2 regions of the Thalassotalea sediminis genome follow, and region 1 is predicted to be linked to the other one. Evidence: predicted binding sites of a transcription regulator. Region 1 holds the regulator's gene; the other holds the start of a gene.
What was found. Region 1 encodes sigma-54, which starts transcription at its own class of promoters, with help from an activator protein. Its sites were predicted from a motif close to GTTGGCACGNNNNTNGNNT; they were not measured.
Positions count from the first base shown of each region.

Region 2: a site for sigma-54 is predicted at 3,708-3,726, ahead of QUE09_RS12490 (FimV/HubP family polar landmark protein). Genes of this name have one in related genera too.

Region 1 covers NZ_AP027361.1:3,191,063-3,196,433, forward strand. The annotation lists gene QUE09_RS14590 (KpsF/GutQ family sugar-phosphate isomerase) at 1-669, shown strand, start outside; gene kdsC (3-deoxy-manno-octulosonate-8-phosphatase KdsC) at 669-1,217, shown strand; gene lptC (LPS export ABC transporter periplasmic protein LptC) at 1,214-1,780, shown strand; gene lptA (lipopolysaccharide transport periplasmic protein LptA) at 1,812-2,270, shown strand; gene lptB (LPS export ABC transporter ATP-binding protein) at 2,267-2,998, shown strand; gene QUE09_RS14615 (RNA polymerase factor sigma-54) at 3,053-4,561, shown strand; gene hpf (ribosome hibernation promoting factor) at 4,586-4,873, shown strand; gene ptsN (PTS IIA-like nitrogen regulatory protein PtsN) at 4,899-5,354, shown strand; gene rapZ (RNase adapter RapZ) at 5,370-5,371, shown strand, end outside.
Region 2 covers NZ_AP027361.1:2,709,110-2,714,480, reverse strand. The annotation lists gene fabB (beta-ketoacyl-ACP synthase I) at 149-1,360, shown strand; gene QUE09_RS12500 (4-phosphoerythronate dehydrogenase) at 1,427-2,542, shown strand; gene QUE09_RS12495 (aspartate-semialdehyde dehydrogenase) at 2,571-3,590, shown strand; gene QUE09_RS12490 (FimV/HubP family polar landmark protein) at 3,791-5,371, shown strand, end outside.

The DNA.
Region 1 (5,371 bases):
GAAACAGGTGAAGTGCTCGCGATATTGCCTGTAATTAAACGTATTGGCGCAAAACTTGTTGCAATGAGCAGCAACCCAACATCGACGCTAGCGAAACTAAGTGATACGCACGTATGTATCAAGGTAACGCAGGAAGCTTGTCCACTTGGTTTAGCGCCAACGTCAAGTACGACAGCAACCTTGGTCATGGGTGATGCTATTGCAGTAGCACTGTTGAATGCACGAGGCTTTACCGCTGACGATTTTGCATTATCTCACCCTGGTGGCAGCTTAGGAAAACGATTACTATTGAGATTGCAAGATATCATGCATACTGGTGAACGTTTGCCTGTTGTAGACCAATCGGTAAAAATCAAAGATGCGTTAGTAGAGATGTCACTCAAAGGCTTAGGGATGACAGCTGTTATAAATTCTGATGGTTCACTTATTGGCTTATTTACCGATGGTGATTTACGTCGCATATTAGACGCAAGAGTAGATATTCACAGCGATGAAATCGCGACAGTGATGACGAAAGCTCCTACAACGGCGTCAAAAGATATGTTAGCTGCTGAAGCTCTTAAAGTTATGGAAGATAAGAAAATTAATGGCTTAATTATTGTTGACCAACACAACGCCCCCATTGGCGCGATGAATATGCACGACTTATTGAAATCGGGAGTACTTTAATGGTGAATACCTTATATGGCGATGTACCTGCTTCAGTCTTTGAAAAAGCGAAAAAAATAAAATTGTTTGTGTGTGATATCGACGGCGTATTCTCTGATGGACGTATTTATCTTGGCAATGACGGCGAAGAACTCAAGGCTTTTCACACTAAAGACGGTTATGGTATTAAAGCGCTTGGCGCAAGTGGCGTTGATGTTGCCGTTATCACTGGAAGACAATCTAATATAGTGCAAACAAGAATGTCTGCACTTAACGTCAAACATATCGTACAAGGGCAAGAAAACAAACTGCCAACATTAAAAGACATGATAGCCAGCCTATCGCTTGTTCCTGAACAGGTTGCTTATATTGGTGATGACATGCCAGATTTTGAGTGTATGAGTTATGTTGGCTTAAGTATCGCAGTAAAAGATGCTCACCCAAGTATTTTAGCTATTGCCGACTATACTACATATACCCATGGAGGCTTTGGAGCAGTTCGTGAAGTTTGTGATTTATTCATGCAAAGTCAAAATACGTTAAAGTTTGCCAAAGGCGCAAGTATATGAGTCGCACCCAGATATTTTCCTTATTATTCTTTGTCTTGACGGTCACAGCCTATAGCATTCTTGAATGGCATCACACAAAACAGGAAGATATCCAAGTGGTAGAAAACAACATTACGCCGGACTTCATTGCGGAATCCTTAAAAAGTGAAGCTTTTTCGCAAAAAGGACTATTAACGTATCGCATCGATGCGTCGCGTATGGAACATTACAGTGAATTAGCGGTCACACATTTTGAGTTTCCTAAATATACGTTATACCCAAAAGATAGCGACGCTCCCTGGAAAATAAGCGCCAATGAAGGCACACTTTATAACAGCAATCGAGTAAAACTGGAAAACAAAGTATTATTAATTTCAACGGATGAAAACAGTTTAATTAGAGAAATTCATGGAAAGTATTTAGAGCTTGACCTAAATACTAATATTATTAGCTCCGAGAACAGCATAAGAATCAAAGGTGTAGATTTTGCTATGCAAGGCACTGGCTTAATAATAGACTTAAACACGAAACAGGTAACTCTCACACAACATGAACAAACTATTTATCAACCGTCTACACACTAGTGTTTTATTTGTAAGCTTATATGTTAGTAGTATGGCTAGCATTTATGCCGCTGAAATTGATTTAAAACAAGAAATTAGTATTGATGCAACGAGACAAGCAGCGGATCTAAAAAACAAAATATTTAGCTATATCGACAATGTTGTAATTAAACAAGGTTCACTGATAATAAAAGCTGATCTTGTGCAAGTTATCACAGCATCAGATACAGATACAAAAACCTATATAGCAAAAGGAAAACCCGCTACGTTTAAGCAAACACTTGAAGATGGTACCCCCATTTATTTACAGGCGAATGAAATTAAGTATGAGCCTGCTAAGAATACCGTTACTATCTCAGGTGATGCGGAGCTCCGTCAAGAAGGCAGTAAAGTAAACGGTAGTGTTATTACTTACAACTTTATTACCGAGCAAGTATTAGCTAATGGTGAAGATGATCAGCGCGTTAAAACGGTATTACAGCCTAAGCACCTGGAAAAAAAGAATAAATGAGCAATGCAAAATTAAGTGCCGCTAACTTGGCTAAGTCCTATAAAGGGCGTATGGTAGTTAAAAATGTTGGTTTGGAAGTTAACGCAGGGCAAATTGTAGGTTTACTTGGTCCAAATGGTGCAGGAAAAACCACGTCATTTTACATGATTGTTGGGTTAGTAAATAACGATAAAGGTACAATAACGTTAAATGACGAAGACCTTACACTGTTACCTATGCATGAACGTGCGCGCCGAGGTATAGGATACTTACCACAAGAGGCCTCGATCTTTCGTAAGTTAACCGTTTACGAAAATATCATGGCAATATTGCAAACAAGAAAAGAATTAACAGACATAGAACGAGAAGAGAAGTTAGAACATTTAGTAGAAGAATTTAACATAGGGCACATTACCGAAAATTTAGGCATGAGCCTATCTGGTGGTGAACGTCGTCGTGTTGAAATTGCCAGAGCACTTGCAGCTGACCCAAAATTTATATTGTTAGATGAACCATTTGCTGGCGTTGACCCAATTTCTGTAGGTGATATAAAAAAAATTATTCTACACTTAAAAAATAAAGGCATTGGCATATTAATAACCGACCATAACGTTAGAGAGACACTCGATGTTTGTGAGCATGCTTACATTGTTAGTCATGGTGAATTAATCGCCCAAGGTGATGCAGATCAAATCCTTGCAAATCAGCAGGTAAGAGATGTATACCTCGGTGAACAATTCACGTTATAGTTATGATATGCTTTAGAAAAAATAAGATTTACTTGAAAGGATAAGAAGTAATTAATGCGCCCAAGTCTGCAACTCCGAATTGGACAACAACTTACAATGACGCCGCAACTCCAGCAGGCGATAAAGTTATTGCAGTTGTCCACCTTGGATCTACAACAAGAAATTCAAGAGGCATTAGAAAGTAATCCTTTATTAGAGGTGGACGAATCTGCTTCGTCTTCAGACGATAACCAACCCGATAACTTAGAAGAAGCCTTTTCCGCAAAAACTAATGACGAGACAATAAATAATACTAGTGATGGCTCGGAAGATTCAACACCAACCGTTGATGAAATCAGCACCACTGAAGCGATGGATAAATCAGACATTCCTGAAGAGCTTAATATTGATACGACTTGGGACGAAAGTTACAGTGCTGGTGTATCTAATACTGGTGCCGCCCCTGCCTCAGATGATTTTGTTTATCAAGGTGAAACCACAGACTCCATTCAAGATCATTTGCGTTGGCAAATGAAATTAACCCCATTTTCTGAAACCGATGAAGCCATTGCAATGGCAATTATTGATGCCATTGACGACGCTGGATATTTAACGGTTACAACTGAAGAAATCCTAGAGTCTGTTGGCGTCGATGACGTTGAATTAGATGAAGTAGAAGCGGTCTTAAAACGTATAAATATGTTTGACCCTATAGGTGTTGGTGCGCGTTCAATTGCAGAATGTTTAACGATACAGTTAAACCAGTTTGATAAAGATACCCCTTGGGTTAACGAAAGTAAGATCGTGATTAATGAATATATTGATTTACTTGGTAACCGTGATTATCGACAAATCATGCGTAAAACACGTTTAAAAGAAGATCAATTACGTGAAGTTATTCGGTTAATTCAATCATTAGATCCTCGCCCTGGTGATTCTGTTATTCAAAGTGATGATCAGTATGTAATACCTGATGTTTCTGTTGAAAAGAAAAATGGTCGTTGGGTTGTAGAGCTAAACCCTGATACTGCGCCTAAACTAGCGGTTAACCAGCAATATGCTTCTATGGCTCGGTCAATGAAAAATTCGAATGATAGTCAATTTATTCGTTCAAATTTACAAGAAGCAAAATGGTTTATTAAGAGTTTAGAAAGCCGAAACGATACCCTATTAAAAGTATCAAACTGCATTGTGCAAAGACAACAAGGTTTTTTTGAACATGGGCCCGAAGCTATGCGTCCTATGGTTCTGAATGATATTGCCGAAGCAGTAGATATGCATGAATCAACGATTTCACGTGTTACTACACAAAAATATATGCATACACCACGTGGAATTTTTGAACTTAAGTATTTTTTCTCCAGCCATGTCAGTACAGAAAATGGTGGAGAATGTTCTTCAACAGCTATACGCGCTTTAATTAAAAAGCTTGTAGCTGCCGAAGTACCTGCAAAGCCTCTTAGTGACAGTAAAATGGCTGAACTATTGGCTGAACAGGGAATCAATGTTGCCAGACGGACTATAGCTAAGTATCGAGAATCGCTAAGTATTCCTCCGTCTAACCAACGTAAAAGTTTACTTTAACTCTCTAGTAGAAGGATACAGCTTATGCAAATTAATCTTGCCGGACATCATGTTGAAATTACTACCCCAATGCGTGACATCGTGAACAAAAAATTTGCTAAGTTAGAGCGACATTTCGATCATATTAATAACGTATATGTCGTATTAACCGTTGAAAAACTTAGCCAAATTGCAGAAGCAACTGTGCATTTAAATGGCACTGAAGTGCATGCTAAAGCGGAAAACGACGACATGTACGCATCCATAGACTCCCTGGTAAATAAGCTCGATAAACAAATACTTAAATACAAGGGAAAAATTAATCAACACTAAGATTTATTGATTACTAATATCCACTATGAATTTTACCGACATCATTAAAGAAGACTGCACGTTATGTGCAGTCGAGGCTACAAGCAAAAAACGTATTCTTGAACTTCTTTGTAGCAAAGCCGCAGAGACAAACGATCAAGTAAGTACCTACAACTTATTAGAGAGTTTGATGCTAAGAGAAAAAATGGGGTCGACCGGTATTGGCAATGGTATTGCTATTCCACATGGACGTTTAACCTCTACCGATAAAGTTATGATTGTTATTGCCACAGCTCAAGCGCCAATAGAGTTTGATGCCATTGATAATCGTCCCGTTGACATATTTATCGCCCTATTCGTGCCAGAAGATCAATGCCAACAACATTTATCGACATTACAAAGTATTGCACAAGTATTTAGCGACAAGAAAATGTGTAAGCAAGTACGCAAGTGCGATAACAGTCATGAGTTATATCAACTTCTCAAATCTGCTGCTCACTAACCTAGGATTTCATCAAT
Region 2 (5,371 bases), 480 kb from region 1:
GGCATACGCGTTATATTTTACCTTTACTTTAGGGCTTTTGTCATGATTTGAAAAAATTCAGTGTACAAGTGTACGCTGGACAGACCAGTTTAATAGTAAAAAGTCTGTATCATACGCCCGAATTTCTAAATTTAAGATGGTTATTTAAATGAAACGTGTAGTGATCACCGGATTAGGTATCGTATCGAGTATTGGTAATAATGCTGAAGAAGTGACAGCGTCTTTAAAGGCGGGTCGTTCAGGCATTACTAAATCAGAGAGCTTTGAAGAACAAGGTTTACGCAGCCAAGTTTGGGGTAACCCAACTTTAAACGCTAAAGATCATATTGACCGTAAAGCATTTCGTTTTATGGGAGATGCTGCAGGTTACGCCTATGTAGCAATGCAAGAAGCAATTGACGACGCAAAACTAACAGAAGAACAAGTCTCTAATTTTCGTACAGGTATTGTAGCAGGTTCTGGTGGCGCATCTTCGGCAAATATTGTTACTGCAGTAGACACGATTCGTGAACGAGGTGTTAAGCGCGTTGGTCCATATGCTGTGCCAAAAACAATGGGAAGTACTTGTTCTGCTTGCTTAGCAACGCCTTTTAAAATTAAAGGGGTTAACTATTCAATTAGTTCAGCGTGTGCAACTTCTGCTCATTGTATTGGTAATGCAGCAGAGCTCATTCAACTAGGCAAGCAAGATATTGTATTTGCAGGTGGTGGTGAAGAAGTTGATTGGTCATTAGCCATGATGTTTGATGCTATGGGGGCGTTATCAACAAAATATAACGACACACCAGATAAAGCATCACGTACTTACGATGCTGATCGCGATGGTTTTGTTATCTCTGGCGGCGGCGGTATGGTTGTTGTTGAAGAGTTAGAGCACGCGTTAGCACGTGGCGCACATATTTATGCTGAAATAGTTGGTTATGGTGCAACTTCCGACGGTTATGACATGGTCGCGCCGAGTGGTGAAGGTGCAGTACGTTGTATGCAACAAGCGATGCATGGTGTTGAGGGTGATGTGGATTATTTAAATACTCACGGTACATCAACACCTGTAGGTGATGTCAAAGAACTTGGTGCAATACAAGAATTGTTTGGTGAAAAGTCACCGGCAATTAGCGCAACTAAAGCAATGACTGGGCATGCCTTAGGTGCAGCAGGTGTTCATGAAGCCATTTATACTTTGTTAATGATGGAAAATAACTTTATTGCTCCTTCGATTAACGTAGAAACACTTGATGAACAAGCACAAGGTTTAGATATTGTTACTGAGACTCGCCAACAAGAGATTAACCTAGCAATGTCGAATAGCTTTGGTTTTGGCGGCACAAACGCAACCTTATTAATGAAGAAATATAAATAGTTCTAATAACGGTTCAGATAAAAAGCCGTTAACGTGAGTTAGCGGCTTTTTCTTTATATATTGCTTATGAAAATTTATTACGATGAAAACATGCCATATGCAGCTGATTTTTTTGGTGAGTTTGGTCAGTTAAAGCCCTTTAATGGCAGAGCACTAAAGGCTGATACATTGGTTGATGCTGATGTATTATTAGTGAGATCTATCACTGATGTGAACCACGACTTGTTGCAAAACAGTCCTAATATATCTTTTATTGGCACAGCGACGATAGGTGTCGATCACATAGATCAAGCTTATTTACAAAGCCAAAATATTGCCTTTAGTTCAGCACCAGGCTGCAATGCGATATCTGTTGCAGAATATGTATTATCAGCGTTAGTTGTATTAGCTGAGCGTTATTGTTTTTCAATATTTGATAGAACTGTTGGTATTGTTGGTGCGGGTAATACAGGAAGCCGACTGAGTGAAAAGCTAACGGCACTAGGTATTAAGCATAAATTATATGATCCGATTTTGGCAGCAAGTGAAACTGACTCACGCGAATTTTCTAGCTTTGAAGATATTCTGAATTGCGACGTGATATCTTTACATGTACCCAAAACAATGTCCGGTGAATGCCCAACTTATCATATGTTTGATAGTGCGGTATTGGCTAGATTGACTGACAGTCAAATATTAATCAATGCATGTCGTGGAGAAGTTATTGATAATAAAGCGTTATTAGCATTAAAGAATGCCGGAATGGCAACTAAACTTGTATTAGACGTTTGGGAAGATGAACCGGACATAGAGCAAGCACTTATCCCTTTTTGTGAAATAGCGACAGCGCATATAGCTGGTTATAGCTTAGAAGGAAAAGCTCGTGGCACAGAAATGCTTTATTTGGCACTATGTGAGCAATTAAATAAAACGCCCAATCAATCACTTGCTAGCTTGTTACCTAAATCAACAATCGGTAAGATGGAGCTGCATGGTAAACTAAATCAAGTGTTGTTAAATCAAGTGGTAAAGATGGTTTATGATGTTAGACGAGATGATGGTATTTTTCGTCAACAAGTTTGCAATCATGGCTTTGATTTTATAAGAAAAACTTACCCAGCTCGCAGGGAATTTTCGGCAACAGAAGTGAAGATGAGTGATAAACAAGCAGAAGCCCAAGTGAAACAACTTGGTTTTAGTTAAGAATAAACAGAGGAGAAGAGAGTAAGCTATGGCACAGAAATTTGATGTATGCGTATTAGGTGCGACAGGGTTAGTAGGCAAAACAATTATTGAGTTATTAGAGCAACGTGATTTTCCTGTAAACAAACTTTACCCATTAGCAAGTGCTCGTTCAGCGGGTGGATTTGTAGAGTTTAACGGTGAAAGTATCGAAGTAATTGATGCCGATACCTTTGATTTCAGCCAAGCTCAAATCGGCTTTTTTTCAGCTGGTGGTTCTGTTTCCGCTAAATTTGCTCCAATCGCTGGTGAAGCAGGATGTATAGTAATCGATAATACATCAGAGTTTCGTTATGAAGATGATATTCCATTGATCGTACCAGAAGTAAATCCTGATGCATTAGCTGACTATCGTAATCGCAATATTATCGCTAATCCTAACTGTTCAACTATTCAAATGATGGTTGCCCTTAAGCCAATTCACCAAGCCGTTGGTATTGAACGTATTAATGTTTGTACTTATCAATCAGTTTCGGGAGCAGGTAAGGAAGCCATGGATGAGTTAGCAAAACAATGTGCTGATTTGTTAAGTGGCAAACCAATTGAACCGAAGGCGTTTTCACGTCAAATTGCATTCAATGTTATTCCACAAATTGATGTATTCCAAGACAATGGTTATACGAAAGAAGAAATGAAGATGGTGTGGGAAACAAATAAAATTTTGGGTGATGACACTATTCGTGTTAACCCTACAGCTGTGCGTGTGCCAGTATTTTTTGGGCATGCAGAAGCGATCCACATTGAAACACGAGAGCAAATATCGGCAGAAGCAGTTAAAGAATTGTTAGCGTCAGCTGAAGGTGTTGAAGTTTGTGATAAAGATGAAGACTTTCCAACACAAATAGGTGAAGCAAGCGGCGTAGATGCGACATTTGTTGGCCGCATCCGTGAAGATATTAGCCACCCTAATGGTATAAACCTTTGGGTAGTGGCAGATAATGTTCGTAAAGGTGCTGCAACGAATAGTATTCAAATTGCAGAATTACTCGTGAAAGAACATTTAAGCTAAGCTTAAGATTTATTAAAGAAAAATAAAAACTCGTCGTTATAGTTAACGACGAGTTTTTTTGTTATAAAAAGGGATGTAAAAACATATCATCCAACTAGGCAATGGTTTAAAATCCGTATTGGAATAAATTTTGCTTTGTATTTTAATTAGTTGGAAGCGCCAAACATTTGGCAAACAATAACAATAGCTAGGAAATCTTAATGCAACGATTATTACGCCTGTGCCTGTGGCAGGTAATCTTGGTAAGCATTAGCTCAATGAGCATGCCATCTTTTGCTGAAGAAGAGGGCGGTATTCGCATTCGTGGACCAAAAAGTACCGACACTTATCGCTATGAACAATATGGCCCAATAACGTCAAAAGATACCTTGTGGAATATTGCATTAACAGTACGCCCTGATCCTAGTTATTCCGTTTATCAAGTTATGCAAGCGCTATATGAAAAAAACCCTCAGGCTTTTAAAGATCGTAATTTAAATCATATGATTGATGGGCAATATCTACAATTGCCATCAGTCGAAGAAATTGCACGTATTAACCCTACTGTTGCTAAACAGAAATCTGAACAAGATGACTCAGCTTGGGATAAAAAAGTAACTGCGCCACCTAAAGTTGTAAAACCAACGGAGCAATCGGTTAAGAAAAAAGATTTAGATCAAGCGAAAAGTGAAATTAACGATCAGTTACAAACTTACGAAAAATCTCAACAACTACGTTTAGAAACGATTCAAAATGATGTGCTTGATTCCATTGATGGACTACAAGCGATCCTTAGAGAAAACGAACAACTCAAACAAAAGCTAAATAGTTTTACTGATCAACTTAGTAGCATGAAAGAAGAAGTGGCGAAAAGTAAAGACGTAGAAGTTCAGCAGCAACAAACTATTACGCTACTACAAACTTTGTTAGCCAAAGTTGAAGCGGAAGAACAAGCAAGATTGCAAGCACAGCAAGCGTTAGAAGAAGCCAATGCTAGTTTTATTAATAGTCCTTGGTTTTTAGCATTAGGTTTGGGACTGCCTATCGCGTTAATTGGAGGCTTAGCATTTTTCTTCTTACGTAAAAAACAACAAAAGCAACCAGCTAAAGCTGCTGTTGAAGAACAAGCAGCAGCACCTGTAAAAGAAGCTGTAAACGACCAATCTGAAGCAACTTCGGATGACGAATTATCATTAGATAGTGAGTTGTCACTTGACGATGAATTGTCTTTAGACGATGAGTTGTCGCTTGATGATGAATTATCGATTGACTTGTCAGAAGGTGAAACGAGTTCAGATGACGATGCGTTATTTAATGATGATTTAGAGCCACTAAGTGAAGAGTTACTTGATGATGACGTTATTCACCTCGATGATAGTCTTGATGATTTAGACGATCTTGGCGACTTAGATGATTTAGAAGAGATTTCGCTCGAAGAGAGCGAAGATGAGCCTGAAACATTGGAAGGTAATGAATTAGACCAAGGTGATTTAGATTCTTTACTTGCCAATTTAGATGACGATGAAAGCGAAGTAGAAGAAAGCGACAGCAATTCTGTTGATGAAGGTGACAATAACGCAATTGATTCCGATGAAGAAATTGTTGAAATATCAGAAGACATTGAGCTTAGTGATCCAGATGATATCGATGCATTAATGGATTCAATGGCAACGGAACCAGCGTCAGAAAGCCAAGAAACAGCGCAAGCAAATGAAGCATCCGTTGACGATTCATCTGCAGAATTAAGCGATCCTGATGATATTGATGCGTTAATGGACTCAATGGCAGCTGCACCTGAATCA